3 regions of the Paenalcaligenes hermetiae genome follow, and region 2 is predicted to be linked to each of the others. Evidence: predicted binding sites of a transcription regulator. Region 2 holds the regulator's gene; each other region holds the start of a gene.

Region 1 (3,284 bases), on a different contig from region 2:
CGCGTTAATTACAATTAATTTTTCGCTCATGTTAGGATCCTGTGGCTGCAGTCAGTTGTTTTTTCATAAGTGCATCGGCATATACCGCTGCCACAGCGCATGAAGCCAAACGCGCATTGGCGGAGTCTGCACGACTAGTTAGTATAATGGGTACGCGCGCGCCCAAAACGATCCCTGCGGCTTCGGCACCTGATAAAAACGTTAAGTTTTTAGCTAACATGTTTCCAGCCTCTAAGTCGGGAGCCACAAGAATCTGCGCACGTCCCGCGACCTCTGAGGTAATGCCCTTGATACGTGCCGCTTCTGGGCTAATCGCATTATCCATTGCTAGTGGTCCATCAATAATGACATCCGTAATCTGACCCCGATCAGCCATCTTGCATAGCGCAGCGGCCTCTAGGGTACTAGGAATTTTTTCTGTGACTGATTCCACCGCTGACAAAATCGCTACGCGTGGTATACCTAGTCCAAGAGCCACATGCAAATCAGCGGCATTTTGTACGATGTCCACTTTAGTAGCTAGATTAGGACGAATGTTGATTGCAGCATCGGTAATAAACAGCAACTCATCATAACTAGGCACGTCCATGATAAATACATGGCTAACACGACGCTCGGTGCGCAACCCTTTGCCTTCAACTGTCATCACAGCATGCATCAACTCATCTGTATGCAAGCTCCCTTTCATGAGCAACTGTGCCTGCCCCTGCAAAACCTGTAATACAGCGGTTTCAGCAGAAGCATGGCTGTGAGGCGTATCAATAATTTGAATGCCAGACAAATTGAACTGATGAGCATTTGCCACACCCTCAATGCGCGCTTTAGGCCCAACTAAAGTAGGAGTAAATAAACCACGCTGCGCAGCGTCTATAGCGCAACCTAATGACACTTCATCACAAGGATGAGCCACAGCACATACTCGCCGAGGCTGCAACTGCTGCGCGCGCTCAATTAATTTAGCGAAAGAAGTAGAAGTTTGATACACCATGACTCCTTATAAAACGTTAGGTAAGGATTGCGACTGATTACAGTCTAAGACCTGCATCACTACATGGCTATGACCCATATCACTTTACACTAAGTTAAAATAAAAATTGTCGTACTCGCCCCCTTGAAATAACAAAACTCGCCCTTATAATTAGCACTCAGAGGGTGAGAGTGCTAACACTCCCCTATTAACCAAACAAAAAACATGAAATTTTGACCAACTTGTTTTTGAACAGGAGTTCATCTTATGAAATTGCGTCCTTTAGGCGACCGCGTGATCGTCAAGCGTTTGGACAACGAGCGTCAAACCGCTTCCGGTATTGTCATTCCTGAAAGCGCTACCGAAAAACCTGATCAAGGTACTGTTGTAGCGGTTGGCCCAGGCAAACGCGCCGATGACGGCACCGTTCATCCTCTAGACCTCAAAGTTGGCGATAAAGTATTGTTCGGCAAATATGCCGGTCAGAGCGTCAAAGTAGACGGCGAAGAGGTTCTCGTGATTCGCGAAGACGAAGTTCTTGCTGTATTCGAGTAATCCCATCTATCTCCCACATTAACGCTACTGAATAAAGGAATTACATATCATGGCTGCAAAGCAAGTTTATTTTGGTGACGACGCCCGCACCCGTATTGTACGTGGTGTAAACATCCTAGCTAACGCGGTAAAAACCACCATGGGCCCCAAAGGCCGTAACGTGGTGCTAGACCGTGCATTTGGTGCTCCTACTGTAACCAAAGACGGTGTATCCGTTGCCAAGGAAATTGAACTCAAAGACAAGTTTGAAAACATTGGTGCCCAGCTCGTTAAAGAGGTGGCTTCTAAAACCTCTGATAACGCTGGTGACGGTACCACGACAGCTACCGTTCTTGCACAAGCTATTGTCGAAGAAGGGCTAAAATACGTAGCGGCAGGCATCAACCCCATGGACCTCAAACGTGGTATTGATAAAGCCGTAGCCGTAACTGTCGAAGAGCTGCGCAAGCTCTCTCGCCCCTGCGCAACCTCTAAAGAAATCGCACAGGTAGGCTCTATCTCTGCTAACAGCGACGCATCCATTGGTCAGATCATTGCTGACGCCATGGACAAAGTCGGTAAAGAGGGTGTTATTACTGTTGAAGACGGTAAATCCCTAGAGAACGAACTGGATGTCGTAGAAGGGATGCAGTTTGACCGCGGTTACCTCTCCCCCTACTTCATTACCAATACCGAAAAACAGGTTGCTGTACTTGAGAACCCCTACATCTTGATTTTCGATAAGAAAATCAGCAACATCCGCGATCTCTTGCCTATCCTTGAGCAAGTGGCTAAAGAGAGCCGTCCTCTCTTGATCATTGCGGAAGACGTAGAAGGCGAAGCACTCGCTACACTCGTTGTTAACAACATCCGCGGCATCCTCAAAGCCACTGCCGTTAAAGCCCCTGGCTTTGGTGATCGTCGTAAAGCGATGCTAGAAGATATCGCTATCCTCACTAACGGTACCGTTATCTCCGAAGAAACCGGTATGACCCTAGAGAACGCGAATATCTCGCACCTAGGTCAAGCAGTTCGTGTAGAAGTCGGCAAAGAAAACACCACCATCATTGATGGTGCAGGTGACAACGCTTCTATCGAAGCACGTGTAAAACAAATCCGTGCTCAGATCGCTGAAGCCACCTCTGACTACGATCGCGAAAAACTCCAAGAGCGTGTGGCTAAACTCGCTGGTGGTGTGGCAGTGATCCGCGTTGGTGCTGCTACCGAAGTCGAGATGAAAGAGAAAAAAGCACGTGTAGAAGACGCTCTACACGCTACTCGTGCCGCTGTCGAAGAGGGTATCGTTCCTGGTGGTGGTGTAGCACTTATCCGTGCTCGCAAAGCCGTTGCCGCTCTTTCTGCTGACAACATCGACCAAGAGGCCGGTATCAAGCTCGTATTACGCGCTATCGAAGCCCCCTTACGCACTATCGTAAGCAATGCTGGTGAAGAAGCTAGCGTAGTTGTTAACGCTGTTGCGGAAGGTGAAGGTAACTACGGTTACAACGCTTCTACTGGTGAGTACGGTGACCTCGTGGCTCAAGGTGTTCTTGACCCAACCAAAGTCACTCGCACCGCGCTACAAAATGCGGCTTCCGTAGCAAGCTTGCTGCTCACCACTGAAGTCGCTGTAGCTGAAATCCCTGAAGAAAAACCCGAAGCCGGTATGCCTGATATGGGTGGTATGGGCGGTATGGGTGGTATGGGCTTCTAATTGGCTCATGCTTCTCGCGCTGGCTAAGACCAGCGCACCAATGACGCACATTAAGCCTCTGCATTTTTG
Region 2 (3,284 bases):
CAGGCTTGCATATCAAAATGTACGCTTGCTCCAGACTCTACCCGCCCTAAGGTTGTGATGGTCAGGCTTAACGTACTGGTATCGGGCACGACGACAGGGCGGTTAGACAGTGTTTGTGGGGCAACTGGCACTAAAAGTAAAGCGTTCAAACAGGGATGTAAAATGGGACCGTTGGCTGCTAAAGCATAGGCTGTAGAGCCTGTTGGGGTAGATATAATCACCCCGTCTGCTCGTTGGCGATGCATAAAAATATCGTCTAGCTCTACGCGGAGCTCAATCATACCGCCACGCCCTGCACGATTGATCACAATATCATTGAGGGCAATACCAGAGTACAACACTTCGCCATCGCGTACGATACGTCCTTCAAGTAGACTGCGGTCCTCGGCTTGATAGTGTCCTGCAATGACGCTACTTACTGCTTCATGCGCATTATTGATAGGAATATCTGTAATAAAGCCCAAGCGACCATGGTTGATACCAATTAAAGGTACATCGTAATTAGCTAGATTCCTAGCAGCGCCGATCATCGTACCGTCGCCACCCATAATAACGGCAAGATCCGCTTGCGCGCCAATTTCGGCATATGTGCGTGTGGGGAGCTCGGTAACCCCGATATAACGAGCGGTGTCGGCTTCGACCATGACGTGACAGCCGGCTTGTTGTAGGGTGTTTGCCAAAGCGCGTAAGGGCGCATCTAAGCCACTGTCTTGGTAGCGGCCGATAATTGCCACTGACTTAAAATGCATGAGGTAAGACCTTATGATTTGTTAGTAATAATTAGATTAGAATTATAGAGGTGCTAGCCCATTTATGTTGGGTAGGTAATCGTAACGAATCGCATAATTTGCTTATTTACTGCTATGGATGATAGAGCAAGCGCATTATTAAATGTATTGATTGAGCGTTATATTGCCGATGGTCAGCCAGTAGGGTCTAGAACATTATCCAAAATGTTTGATTTGTCTCCGGCGACGATCCGCAATGTGATGGCGGATCTGGAAGACTTGGGGCTTATACAAAGTCCACATACGTCGGCGGGGCGTGTGCCTACACCGCAAGGCTATCGTATTTTTGTAGATCAGCTCCTGGCGGTACCACGCAATGATTTTTCCTTTTCGGAAAAACTGGCGTTACAGATCCCTCGTTATGAGCCTGCGCGTGCGGTTAGCTCAGCAGCAGAACTGTTATCGAACCTGTCACAGTTTGCCGGGGTGGTGCTAGCGCCTAAGCGTGCTAATACGTTCAAACAAATTGATTTTATTCGATTATCAGAAAAGCGGGTGCTCTTAATTATTGTGACTCCAAGTGGCGATGTGCAAAACCGTATTCTTTTTGTGTCCAGAGACTACAAAGAACACGAGCTCATTGAGGCCAGCAATTTCTTTAATCAGCATTTTTCTGGGATGTCATTTACCCAAGTACGGGAAGCTTTATCCGGAGAGTTATCTTCTTTGCGTGAAGATATTACGCGTTTAATGCAGGTGGCAGTAGAAACCGGTGATAGTGAGCCCGATTATGCCGAGGCGGTGGTAATTTCAGGCGAAAGCAAGCTGCTTAATGTCAGCGAGATGGTGGCAGACATGGATAAATTACGCCATCTATTTGATTTGTTTGAAAAGAAAACAGAATGGCTACATTTATTAGATGTGTCTCGCAAAGCACAAGGGGTGCAGATTTATATTGGGGGAGACTCGCATTTGGTGCCTTTAGAAGAAATCTCTGTGGTCACAGCCCCTTACGAGGTCGATGGTCAAGTATTAGGAACCTTAGGGGTAATTGGCCCATCGCGTATGGCTTACGATAAAGTTATCCCTATAGTAGATATTACGGCTCGAATGTTATCTAATGCCTTGAGTCATCACGTCTAATCATTTTTATTATGTGTTCAAAAAAATACTACGCGGAAGCAGCGGAAAATAATTTGCTTGATCCTCATATTCGTACCTTAGCCGCACCTCGGGTAGGGGTGCTGCTCGTGAACCTAGGTACGCCAGCCACCGCGACAGCCGGTGATATTCGGCGCTATTTAGCTCAGTTTTTATCGGATCAGCGGGTGGTGGAGCTACCCGCCGCCTTGTGGCAGATTATTTTGCGCTGTTTTGTATTGCCTTTTAGACCGCGAAAACTGGTTCCTAAGTATGCGTCCATCTGGATGGATCAGGGGTCTCCGTTATTGGTTTATAGTCAGGCACAAGCACAGGGTTTGCAACAGCAACTACAAGCCCATGGGCATTCTATTCCGGTGCGTTTAGCCATGCGCTATGGAAAGCCTGCAATGCATGATGTGCTTAATGAGCTAACTGCTTTGGGATGTGAGCGCATTTTAATGGTGCCGATGTATCCACAATATGCGGCCAGCACCACTGCTACAGCGGTCGATGAGCTTAACCGCTATTTGCGTAAGCGTCGTAACCAGCCCGAAACGCGCTTTATTAAAAGTTTTTGTCAGCACCCAGCCTATATACAACCACTAGTGCAAAGTATTCAACGCCATTGGCAGCAGCATGGGAAGCCGCAGCGTTTGTTACTTAGTTTTCATGGCATACCGCGTCGTTCTGTGGTGGCGGGGGATCCGTATTACCGCGAGTGCATGTTGACTACTGCGGCGGTGCGCGAAGCCTTGATCGATGCCGATGTGCCTGTGTTTGCTAGTTTTCAGAGTCGCTTTGGTGCCGATCAGTGGCTTGAGCCTTATACTGAACCGACATTGCGCCAATGGGCTAAAGAGGGAGTGCAGTCTGTACAGGTGGCCTGTCCGGGGTTTTTGGCCGATTGTTTGGAAACATTGGAAGAAATACAACAAGAGTGTAGAGACGCTTTTTTAGAGGAGGGGGGGCAAAACTTTAGCTATATTGCTTGTTTAAACGATGACAAAGACTGGATTGCTGGTTTGAGCGACATTGTGTTGCAAAATTTAGGTGGATGGGAATTACCTAAGGTCACAAATTAGCCTAAAATAAAACCGTTTGTCCGCAGCTTGGTTGTGCTTTTTTTAGAAAGCTTTACTAAAAGCGGTCTTTTATTCAGGAAGATCTGATGTTAAGAAAAAATCCACGGGGTGATTATCCGGTTGTACACGAAACGGCTTTTGTCGACCCTACTGCTGTATTGTGTGGTCGTATCGAAGTTGGCCCCCACGTATTTATAGGTCCTTATGCGGTTATCCGCGCGGATGAGCTTGATGAAAATGGCCATCTCGAGCCTATTGTGATTGGAGCTAACTCCAATATCCAAGACGGGGTGGTGATTCACTCCAAAGACGGTGCAGCGGTAACCATTGG
Region 3 (3,284 bases), on a different contig from region 2:
TGCGCCCCGATAACAGCTCTCCCCAGCTGGCATTTTTATGTGAAGATGTCATGTGTTGTCTCTAAGCCGTTGTGTTTTATCAAACCCTAAGCGTATGCTTTACCCATGATGTAAAAATACTTTTTGCCCCCATCTATAAATAACTGATTAGGAGATTGTAATGGAACAACCCGAAAACCATGCCCAACATTACTCAGAATCCCGTTTTTGGAACAAACTGGCACACTACGCCAAAAAAGCGGGGGCAGAAGTCGTGGAAAAAGCCTTGTGGCTCTATTATGGTGCCCAAGACCCTAAAACTCCAGCCTGGGCAAAAACCGTAATGATCGGGGCATTGGGGTATTTTATTTTTCCTTTAGATGCTATTCCTGACTTTGCGCCCCTTGTGGGCTATACCGATGATTTAGGTATGATCGTCGCCGCTATTGGTACGGTAGCTATGCATATCTCCGATGAAACCAAAACCAAAGCAAGAGAAAAAATGCAGCAGTGGTTTGGTTAAATCCCAAAAAAAAACCCTCCGTAAGGAGGGTAAATGTGAATGTTGGGGCACATTCAGCGCCTGACTCTTGGGTAAGGAGAAGCCAAGACAGGCTATCAGCCATACCAAACAAGGGGGATGTTGTATGGCTGATAGATGTTAGTCCCTGATGACAGCGCTAAGTTCCCAATCATCACGTAACAGTTTGTAAAAATCTTTTAGGCAGCCTCTGCTTCAAGAAAACCACGCAGTTTTTTCAAAGCGGCAGATTCAATTTGACGAATACGTTCAGCCGATACCCCATATTGCGCAGCCAATTCGTGCAGGGTTAAACCTTTATCGTCTTGGAGCCAACGGGATTCAATAATATGGCGTGAACGATCGTCGAGCCGTGCCAACGCGTTTTCTAGACCAGGGCCCTGTAGTTGTACATGTGCACGCTGCTCTAGTACATTGGATGGCTCCCACGCGCCGTCATCTGATAAATAAGAAATGGGAGCAAAACCATTTTCGTCATCATCGTTATAAGGGGATTCTAGTGCCATTTCGGCGCCAGACATCCGTAATTCCATTTCAGAAACGTCTTGAGGACGTACATTAAGCTCTCGCGCAATTTCGTCCACCTGTTCTGGATCAAGTGTCTGCCCGTCCTCGGGGCTCATGCGTCGTAAATTAAAGAATAGTTTTCGCTGTGCTTTGGTTGTGGCGATTTTAACCAAACGCCAGTTACGGATAATAAACTCGTGAATCTCGGCTTTGATCCAATGCACCGCAAACGACACCAAGCGCACACCACGATTAGGATCAAAACGTTTAACGGCTTTCATTAGGCCGATATTGCCCTCTTGAATTAAGTCAGCATGGGGCAAACCGTAGCCAAGGTATTGACGTGCAATCGATACCACCAGCCGCAAATGCGACATAATGAGTTGACGTGCGGCATCAAGGTCGCCGTCCTGCTGCAGACGACGCCCTAAGTCGATTTCTTCTTGAGCAGTTAACATGGGTTGCTGGTTAACTGCTGTGATATAGGCCTCGATGGTGCCCAACGCGCCAGGGTTGGATACCGCTGCGGCCAACTGGTTGTTTGGTAGAGCCAATGTTGTTGTACCTTGGGTCATTATCGTGTCCTATTAAATGGTAGTAAGGGGAAAACCCACTATCACACCAAATGATAAATGTCTAATATTACTATTTTAGCACTGCTAGATTGGGAGTGCTAATAACTATATTATTTTCACTTTACACTAGATTAGAGACGAAAAACTCCCTAAAGTTCCCTTTTTTTGTGTTTTTTTGCAAAAAAATTAACAAATGCGGCTCATTTTGTAATGTTGCTTTTTTGTGACAACGCTGCCGGTTAAGCCCTGCTCAACCGGCCAAAAGTAGGAGCGGACTACGCACCTAACTGACGTGCATGGTGGGCAATATGATCACCCATAAATGTCATAATGAAAAAATAACCGTGGTCATAACCGTCATGACGACGCAGAACCAAAGGCTGCCCAACTTTAGCGCAGGCTTCTTCAAACACATGTGGATACAACTCGCGCTCTAAGAACTGATCCGCCAACCCTTGATCAATCAAAATCCCCCCTGGATAGGGAGCGGTGGTTTGCTGACTCATTAAGCAGCTCGCGTCGTATTGTTCCCACTGACTACGATCCTCACCCAAATAACCCGTAAAAGCTTTTTCCCCCCAAGGACAGCGTGTGGGTGCCGCGATGGGAGCGAATGCTGACACGGATTTGAATTTATCAGGGTGACGCTGTGCCAAAACAAGCGCGCCGTGCCCCCCCATGGAATGCCCAAAAATCCCAACCCGCTCCGCATCACCAGGCAGTACGGTCGTAGCCAGGGTAAACAATTCATCGGCTACATAAGATTCCATACGATAATGCTTAGCAAAATCAGGCGTAGTGGCATCCACATAAAACCCAGCACCCGTCCCAAAATCCCAGCTCTCCTCTTCGCCAGGTGCCCCTGCACCACGAGGGCTGGTGTCTGGTGTGATCAAGATCAACCCATGGTGCGCAGCATATTGTTGGGCAGCAGCCTTCACCGTAAAGGTGTCCTCGGTGCATGTTAAACCAGCTAAATAAATCAAAACAGGGCGTCGCGTAGTACCCATAGGCTGACCGCCTTCGGCTTTGGCCGAGCTTGCTTCGGTTTGCTCTGGTAAAAATACAGCAAAGCGCATCGGCAAACCAATCGCGGTGGAAGCATGTTGATAATAGCGTTGCCAGCCCCCGTAACAACGGTGCTCACTGACTAATTCCAACTGAACTGTCATTTGATCTCCTAAATGCCCCCACCGTCACCGGCGGGGATAGATGGATAGTATGTGGGACTAGTACATCACCACAGAACGGATGGATTCACCGCGCTTCATCATCTCGAAACCTTCGTTGATTTGATCCAAGCGTAAATGGTGGGTGATGAGATCATCGATATTAATTTTGCCGTCCATGTACCAATCCACAATTTTTGGTACATCCGTACGACCACGCGCCCCACCAAACGCCGACCCCTTCCAAACACGTCCCGTAACCAGTTGGAAAGGACGTGTGGAAATTTCGGCACCGGCCTCAGCCACACCAATAATGATGGACTGTCCCCAGCCACGGTGGGTACACTCTAAAGCCTGACGCATGACTTGCGTATTGCCAATACACTCAAAGGAATAATCGGCTCCGCCATCGGTTAGTTGGATAATATGATCCACCACGTTTTCCACATCGTTAGGATTCACAAAATCCGTCATGCCAAACTGACGGCCAAGTGCTTCCCGATCTGGGTTAAT

The links. The regulator HrcA, encoded in region 2, represses chaperone genes, less so after heat shock. The targets are predictions, from matches to a motif close to TTAGCACTCNNNNNNNNNGAGTGCTAA.
Region 1: ABD980_RS00145 (co-chaperone GroES) is a predicted target of HrcA. The motif match lies at 1,139-1,165, and genes of this name have one in related genera.
Region 3: rpoH (RNA polymerase sigma factor RpoH) is a predicted target of HrcA. The motif match lies at 1,678-1,704, and genes of this name have one in related genera.

Annotation. Positions count from the first base shown of each region.
Region 1 covers NZ_BAABKD010000001.1:23,056-26,339, forward strand. The annotation lists gene ABD980_RS00135 (acetate/propionate family kinase) at 1-30, opposite strand, end outside; gene ABD980_RS00140 (phosphate acetyltransferase) at 32-988, opposite strand; gene ABD980_RS00145 (co-chaperone GroES) at 1,235-1,522, shown strand; gene groL (chaperonin GroEL) at 1,572-3,215, shown strand.
Region 2 covers NZ_BAABKD010000007.1:57,697-60,980, forward strand. The annotation lists gene ABD980_RS04125 (NAD kinase) at 1-749, opposite strand, end outside; gene hrcA (heat-inducible transcriptional repressor HrcA) at 864-1,871, shown strand; gene hemH (ferrochelatase) at 1,883-2,953, shown strand; gene ABD980_RS04140 (LbetaH domain-containing protein) at 3,040-3,284, shown strand, end outside.
Region 3 covers NZ_BAABKD010000001.1:272,752-276,035, forward strand. The annotation lists gene ABD980_RS01300 (MFS transporter) at 1-52, opposite strand, end outside; gene ABD980_RS01305 (YkvA family protein) at 161-502, shown strand; gene rpoH (RNA polymerase sigma factor RpoH) at 700-1,602, opposite strand; gene fghA (S-formylglutathione hydrolase) at 1,878-2,774, opposite strand; gene ABD980_RS01320 (S-(hydroxymethyl)glutathione dehydrogenase/class III alcohol dehydrogenase) at 2,832-3,284, opposite strand, start outside.